Regions from separate parts of the Actinocorallia lasiicapitis genome, predicted to be linked through region 1. Evidence: riboswitches for the same ligand, from Rfam matches in the RefSeq annotation. Region 1 holds a riboswitch; the other holds the start of a gene.
What was found. A riboswitch is a leader RNA that binds a small molecule or an ion and turns the genes downstream of it on or off. The one in region 1 is predicted to bind cyclic di-AMP.
Positions count from the first base shown of each region.

Region 1 (3,402 bases):
ATCGAAGGGCGTCCGCAGGCGCTGGAACACGCCGAGCTGCGCTGGCTTGATGACGATGAGTTGATGGACGTCGACTGGCTACCGGGGGATTTGCCGGTGGTCGAGGCGGTTCGTCCGCATCTGGCTCACGACGCTCAGTAGTGGCAAGACGACACTGCGCATCGGTTACGGGCTGTGCCCAAATCGTTACCTGAGCCTCCTAGATGATCACTTCGATCAGGGGCACTCTTGATCACAGAGCGCTAAATGATCAAGGGGGTGTCTCTCATGAACGAGCAGACTCTGGTTACGCTCCGGGCGACAGTGATCTTCCTGGTGGCCTTCACGGCAGCAGCGATCGTCGCCGGTCTCACCTACCTCAGCCAGCGTGATATCGCCACCGCCCTGCTCGCCGCAGGCGGTGCGTTCGGCACCACGCTCCCGGCGGCCGACACCTACATCGGCCGCTGATCATCCCGGCTCCTTCGATCCGAAAGTCACCGATCCAGAAGTACCTACTTCCGAAATACCTACTACTGAGAAAGGCCCTCCGGTGCGGAGAGGGCCTTTCTTCCGTTTCCGGGACTTTCCGGGACTTTACCGGGACGCGATCAGAGCCGGACGGCCCCGTTGTAGTCGTCGCGCTCCGCGAGTTCTGTGATCTTCACGACGTCGCCGGACGACGGCGCGTGCACCATCTTCCCGTCACCGATGTAGATGCCCATGTGGTGCCGGTCGGGGTGGAAGAAGACCAGGTCGCCCGGCTTGAGCGCCGAACGTTCCACCTTCGTCCCCGTGTCGTAGAGCGCGCCGGTGTAGTGGTCGAGCCCGCTCCGTCCGGCCTGCGCGTACGCCCAGACGGCCAGGCCCGAGCAGTCGAACGCGTCGGGGCCCGCGGCCGCCCAGACGTACGGCTTGCCGAGCTTGCCGAGCGCCGCGCGGGTGGCCTTCGCGGCGACCGAGTCACCGAAGATCGTCACCCCGCCGACCGTGTAGTACTTCGTGAGCTGCGCCTTGACCGTGCCGAGCTCGGCGGCGACGTCCGCGGCCTCCTTCTCGGCGGCCTCGACAGCGTCACCGGCCTGCTCGGCGTCGAGCCGTGAGGAGTCCGCGGCGGCGGAGGTCGTGGTGATCTGTGCGCGCAGCGCCGACAGCCGTCCCGCAAGCGCGTCGGCTTGCTCGGCGTCGGCGTTGCCGCCGAACCAGTCGGAGATCTTGTCCATGGTGGAGACGCGGTCGCGGGCGGCGTCCACCTGCGGGGCGAGCTCGGTCGCCTGGTCGGTGAGGCCCGCCAGGGCCGTGGCGTCGAAGGCGGCGCCGTCGCGTGCCAGGACGGAGGCGTCGGTGCGCTGCCGCACCTCGATCCGCAGGTTCGCGGCCTCGGCCGTCAGGGCGTCGAGACGGTCCTGGAGTGCGGTGGGGGAGGGAGCGGCGGCCTGAGCCGCGGGCTGGAAAGCGATGACGCTCAGGCTCGCCGCCACGGAGGCGGCCAGCACGAATCGGGCACCCTTCACGGGGTTCCTCTCTCGGGCGCCTACCGGGTTAGCTGACGGGTTCGGGCGGAGAGTCGCCCTACCGCTGGGGAGCGGATTCACCCCGGGGGGACGTGGGTCCCCGGCTCCCCGCACGGTGCGGGGATTCGGCGTTCCCGGTCACGCAGCGACCGGAATGGGACGGAACATATGCAAAGGGTCAAGAGATGACAAACTCCACCTCGTGGTCAGGGGCTGGGCCGCGAGCAGACTAGAATCGGGTGCACATACGTTCTTTCACGCCGCCAGGGTCCGATCTGGAGATCACGTAGGCGCGGCGAATCCGACATGAGGAAGCCGGACTTTCATGCCCATCGCCACCCGTGATGACCTGCGCAACGTCGCGATCGTCGCCCACGTCGACCACGGAAAGACCACCCTCGTCGACGCCATGCTCTGGCAGTCCGGGGCCTTCCGCGACAACCAGTCGGTCGACGACCGCGTCATGGACTCCAACGACCTCGAGCGCGAGAAGGGGATCACCATTCTCGCGAAGAACACCGCGGTACGCCACAACGGCATGTTGCTGAACATCATCGACACGCCGGGCCACGCCGACTTCGGCGGTGAGGTCGAGCGCGGCCTGTCCATGGTCGACGGCGTCGTGCTGCTCGTGGACGCGTCCGAGGGGCCGCTGCCCCAGACCAGGTTCGTGCTGCGCAAGGCCTTCGCAGCCAAGCTGCCCGTCATCCTGGTGATCAACAAGGTCGACCGCCCCGACTCGCGGATCGACGAGGTCATCGAAGAGGTCTACGAGCTCTTCATGGACCTCGACGCCACCGAGGAGCAGATCGACTTCCCGATCGTCTACGCCTCCTCGCGGGCCGGCCGCGCCTCGATGAACAAGCCCGAGAACGGCGAGATGCCGGACTCCGAGGACCTCGAGCCGCTGTTCAAGGTCATCAACGAGACGATTCCGGCGCCGTCCTACGACCCGGACGCCCCGCTCCAGGCGCACGTCACCAACCTCGACGCGTCCCCCTTCCTCGGCCGTATCGCGCTCTGCCGCGTGCACAACGGCACGATCAAGAAGGGCCAGCAGGTCACCTGGTGCAAGACCGACGGCACCATGCAGCGAGTGAAGATCACCGAGCTGCTGATGACCGAGGCGCTCGAGCGCAAGCCCGCCGAGTCCGCGGGCCCCGGCGACATCATCGCGATCGCGGGCATCCCGGAGATCATGATCGGTGAGACCCTCGCCGACCCGGAGAACCCGGTCGCCCTGCCGCTGATCACCGTGGACGAGCCCGCCATCTCGATGCGGCTCGGCACCAACACGGGGCCGCTCGCCGGTCGCGAGAAGGGCACCAAGGTCACCGCCCGTCTCGTCAAGGACCGGCTCGACCGCGAACTGGTCGGCAACGTCTCGGTGCGGATCCTGCCGACCGAGCGTCCCGACGCCTGGGAGGTCCAGGGCCGTGGTGAGCTCGCGCTCGCCATCCTGGTCGAGACCATGCGCCGGGAAGGCTACGAGCTGATCCTCGGCAAGCCGCAGGTCGTCACCAAGGAGATCAACGGCAAGATCCACGAGCCGGTGGAACGCCTGACGATCGACGCTCCCGAGGAGTACCTCGGCGCGCTGACCCAGCTCCTCGCCGTCCGCAAGGGCCGGATGGAGCACATGACCAACCACGGCACCGGCTGGATCCGGATGGAGTTCCTGGTCCCGGCCCGCGGCCTGATCGGGTTCCGCACCGAGTTCCTCACCGAGACCCGCGGCACCGGCATCGCCCACCAGGTCTTCGAGAAGTACGAGCCGTGGTTCGGCGAGCTGCGCACCCGCCCGACCGGCTCCCTGGTCTCCGACCGCTCCGGCAACGCCACGACTTACGCCATGTTCAACCTGCAGGAACGCGGCACCCTGTTCGTCGACCCCGCCACCGAGGTGTAC
Region 1 is NZ_BAAGZI010000164.1:3,100-6,501, reverse strand. Features, by position in the region: gene ACYVE7_RS18815 ((deoxy)nucleoside triphosphate pyrophosphohydrolase) at 1-141, shown strand, start outside; gene ACYVE7_RS18810 (hypothetical protein) at 268-450, shown strand; gene ACYVE7_RS18805 (C40 family peptidase) at 591-1,493, opposite strand; cyclic di-AMP (ydaO/yuaA leader) riboswitch at 1,496-1,634, opposite strand; gene typA (translational GTPase TypA) at 1,819-3,402, shown strand, end outside.

Region 2 (3,402 bases), on a different contig from region 1:
GTTCAGCAGGCCAGGTCAGATCGCCGACGAGCTGATCGGCGAGCTGGTCAGGGTCGAGCCGCCGGGCCGGGTGGTCGTGGTGGTCTCCTCCGACCAGGAGGTCGCGGCGTCGGCCCGGCGGGCGGGGGCCCGTCCCGCCACTTCGTCGCTCCTGCTCAGAAGGCTCGGCAGATTCTGACAATTCCGGCGTTTAGGTTGAGCGGCGGTGGTGTTCTTCACTAAGGTCAACAGCTGACAAACCAGTGCAAGAAGGGGCGTTCGTCAGCCGTGGCCAATCGTCAGCTCCCCCGTCGCTGGGCGGCCGCCTGCGTCCCGTTCTCCCTGGCCGTCACGCTGGTCTGGTCGCTGCCCGGCGCCGCGTACGCCGCGCCCAAGCCGACCAAGGCGCAGGTCCAGGCACAGCTCAACAAGCTCAACCACAAGGTCGACCTGCTCGTCGACAAGCTGAACAAGGCCAACGGCGAACTGAAGATCGCCAAGCGGAAGATGGACGCCGCCGACCGCGCCGCCAAACGCGAAACCGCGAACTTCGACAAGGCCAGGCTCGGGATCGTCCAGATGGCCCAGGACGCCTACAAGTCGGGCGACATGAACGTCGCCTCGCTGGTGTCGTCCGGCGACCCGCAGAACCTGCTCGACCAGGTCTCGCTCTTCTCCCAGGTGTCGACCAGCCGCGGCGACAAGATCCGCGAGTTCCTCAACGCCGCGCAGCGCCGCGAGCGCGAGAAGGGCCGCGCCAAGGACTCCCTGGCGACCGTCCAGGTCAAGGTCAAGGAGATCCGCGGCCAGAAGGCCGAGATCGACGGCCAGGTCGCCGAGCAGAAGAAGCTGCTGCGCAAGCTCGGGGTCGACCCCGACAAGCCCAAGACCGGCCCGACCGGCGGCACCTACGACGGCCCGGCCAGCGGCGCCCCCCGCAAGGCCCTCGACTACGCCTTCGCCCAGAAGGGCAAGCCGTACGTCTACGGCGGCGACGGCCCCAACGGGTTCGACTGCTCGGGTCTGACCATGATGGCCTGGCGTGCCGCAGGTGTATCCCTTTCGCACAACGCCGCGGCGCAGTGGGCTTCGCTGGCCGACAAGAGGGTCGCCTACGCGGACCTTCAACCCGGTGACCTGGTCTTCTTCCGCCAGCTCGGCCATGTGGGCCTCTATGTGGGCGGCGGGCAGATGATTCACGCTCCGTCCACGGGTGATGTGGTTCGGGTGGTTTCGATTACCTCTGGGTACTACCGCTCTACTTATTACGGTGCGGCCCGTCCCTGACGCCCTGTGTAACCGGCGTCACAGGGTGAGACCTGTGTCACTCCACAGGCAAAGCCCGCTTCACCTGCGCAGACGTTCTTTTGCGTCGCGTTTGCCTTTCCACGGTTCTTTGATACCTTCGAAGAGTCGCAACGTTATCCAAGCGTTGCCACAACGGGCGGCGCCCTCCAGGCGTCGCAGTGGAGCTGTCTGATAAAGACACCCGCCGACCGGCTGTCCCGAGAGCCGGTGTCGTCGAAGACACCGAGGCCGCGCATGGAAGCGCAGGGCAGAGATCTACGGTACGGCGTCACAACCCCAAACCCGTAAGTCGCACGACTGCGACGGAACCGACAAGGGTGTTCCGTCTGGGCATCATCACGCCCTCAGGTCGTCGCGACAGCGCCGAGTCCGCGAATCTCGCGGAGCCGGGGACCCAATCCCGCAGGCAACTGGCACCGCCCCCAATCGGTGTCCGTCATGCCCGCGGTACCCCGGGGTGAATCGGCCGCCCATGAGCTGAGCTTCTCGCTCGCAGCGGTGGGTGGCCGTAGGACGAACTTCCAGTCCGAACCCGTCAGCTAACCCGGTAGGCGCATGGAAGAGTGGAGATTCCCCTGTCCCGCAACCTTGGCACCTGCCTGCCCTCGTCCGGCCGTAGACGCGTGAAGCTGGCCACCGGCCTGCTCGCCGCCACCGCGGTCATGACCCCGGTCCTCGCCGTCCCGGCGCAGGCCGAGGCGGCCACCAGTTCGGTGGCGACGGCGACGAAGACCAAGAAGGCCAAGAAGTCCTGGTCACAGCGGCAGAAGACCGCGCAGAAGGCCCTCACCTGGGCCAAGAAGAAGAAGGGCAAGCCGTACCGCTGGGGTGCGTCGGGTCCCAACGCCTTCGACTGCTCCGGTCTGATCGGCTACGTCTACCGCAAGGCCGGCGTGAAGCTGCCCCGCACCACCGGCTCGATCTACCGGGCCGTCGGCAACAAGATCTCGTGGAAGAACCTCGCCCCTGGCGACCTGGTGTTCTTCTACGGCGGTCGTAGCCACGTCGGCATCGTGTCGAAGGTCGTCGGCAAGAAGGTCTACATGATCCACTCGCCGCGCACCGGAGACCACGTCCGCCAGGTTCTGCTCGACAAGTACCGCAAGAACTCCTTCAACGGAGCGGTCCGCCCCTACTAGGGGCCGTGCCGTGCGGGTCGGAAGCCCCCGAACCCTCCGGGGCTTCCGATACCGCTGAACCTCTTCCTTCATCAAGTCATATTCGCGGGACGCGACCTCGGTCGAGGCCGTCCTCCCGCCGAGTCCGCTTCACAGCGGAGCCGGGGACCCAATCGTTGCGGCGCACAGGCGCCGGAGCACGGGGTGAATCGGGAAAGGCGAGCTGGAACGCTCCACTCGCTGCTTCCGTAGGGCTTATTCCAGGCCCGAATCCGTCAGCTAACCCGGTAGGCGGCATGGAAAGCTAGGAGCAAAGCAGTATGTCCGGTCTGCACCGTAAGTCCGCCCATCTGTCTCTGAAGATCGCCGGTGGCCTCCTCGCCGGCGCCGCCGCCGTCAGCACCTTCGCCGTCTCGGCCGCCAACGCCGATGAGAAGCCCGCCGGTTCCGCCCAGGCCATCGCGCTGCCGCAGTACCCGTTCCCCGAGGCCATCCTGTCCGGCGGCACCGTCGCCGACGCCGAGAAGGCCGCCGTGTCCGAGCAGAAGAAGGCCGAGAAGGCCGCCACCGCCACCGCCGCCGACATGATCGCGAAGGCGAAGAGCCAGCTCGGCCACTCCGAAGACCGCAAGGGCCACACCAAGTTCTCGGAGTGGTACTCCAAGACCGACCGCGCCGGTGAGACCATCTCCCGCGACGGCGGCAGCCGCAAGGGCTACCTCGCCGCCCAGTGGTGCGACATGTTCGTCTCCTGGACCGCCAGCCAGGTCGGCGCCGCCGACACCGTCGGCCAGGACGCCTGGACCGTCGCCCACGCCAAGTGGTTCAAGGCCAACGGCAAGTGGAGCAACACCCCCAAGCCCGGCGCGATCGTCTTCTTCGACTGGAAGGGCTCCAAGCGCCTGGACGCCATCGACCACGTCGGCATCGTCGAGAAGGCCAAGAACGGCAAGGTCTACACGGTCGAGGGCAACACCTCCAACAAGGTGCAGACCCA
Region 2 is NZ_BAAGZI010000106.1:2,641-6,042, forward strand. Features, by position in the region: gene ACYVE7_RS14585 (NYN domain-containing protein) at 1-178, shown strand, start outside; gene ACYVE7_RS14590 (C40 family peptidase) at 268-1,266, shown strand; cyclic di-AMP (ydaO/yuaA leader) riboswitch at 1,639-1,858, shown strand; gene ACYVE7_RS14595 (C40 family peptidase) at 1,851-2,426, shown strand; cyclic di-AMP (ydaO/yuaA leader) riboswitch at 2,533-2,714, shown strand; gene ACYVE7_RS14600 (CHAP domain-containing protein) at 2,726-3,402, shown strand, end outside.
Region 2: linked by a shared signal. The riboswitch ahead of ACYVE7_RS14595 (C40 family peptidase) and the one ahead of ACYVE7_RS18805 (C40 family peptidase) in region 1 are both predicted to bind cyclic di-AMP.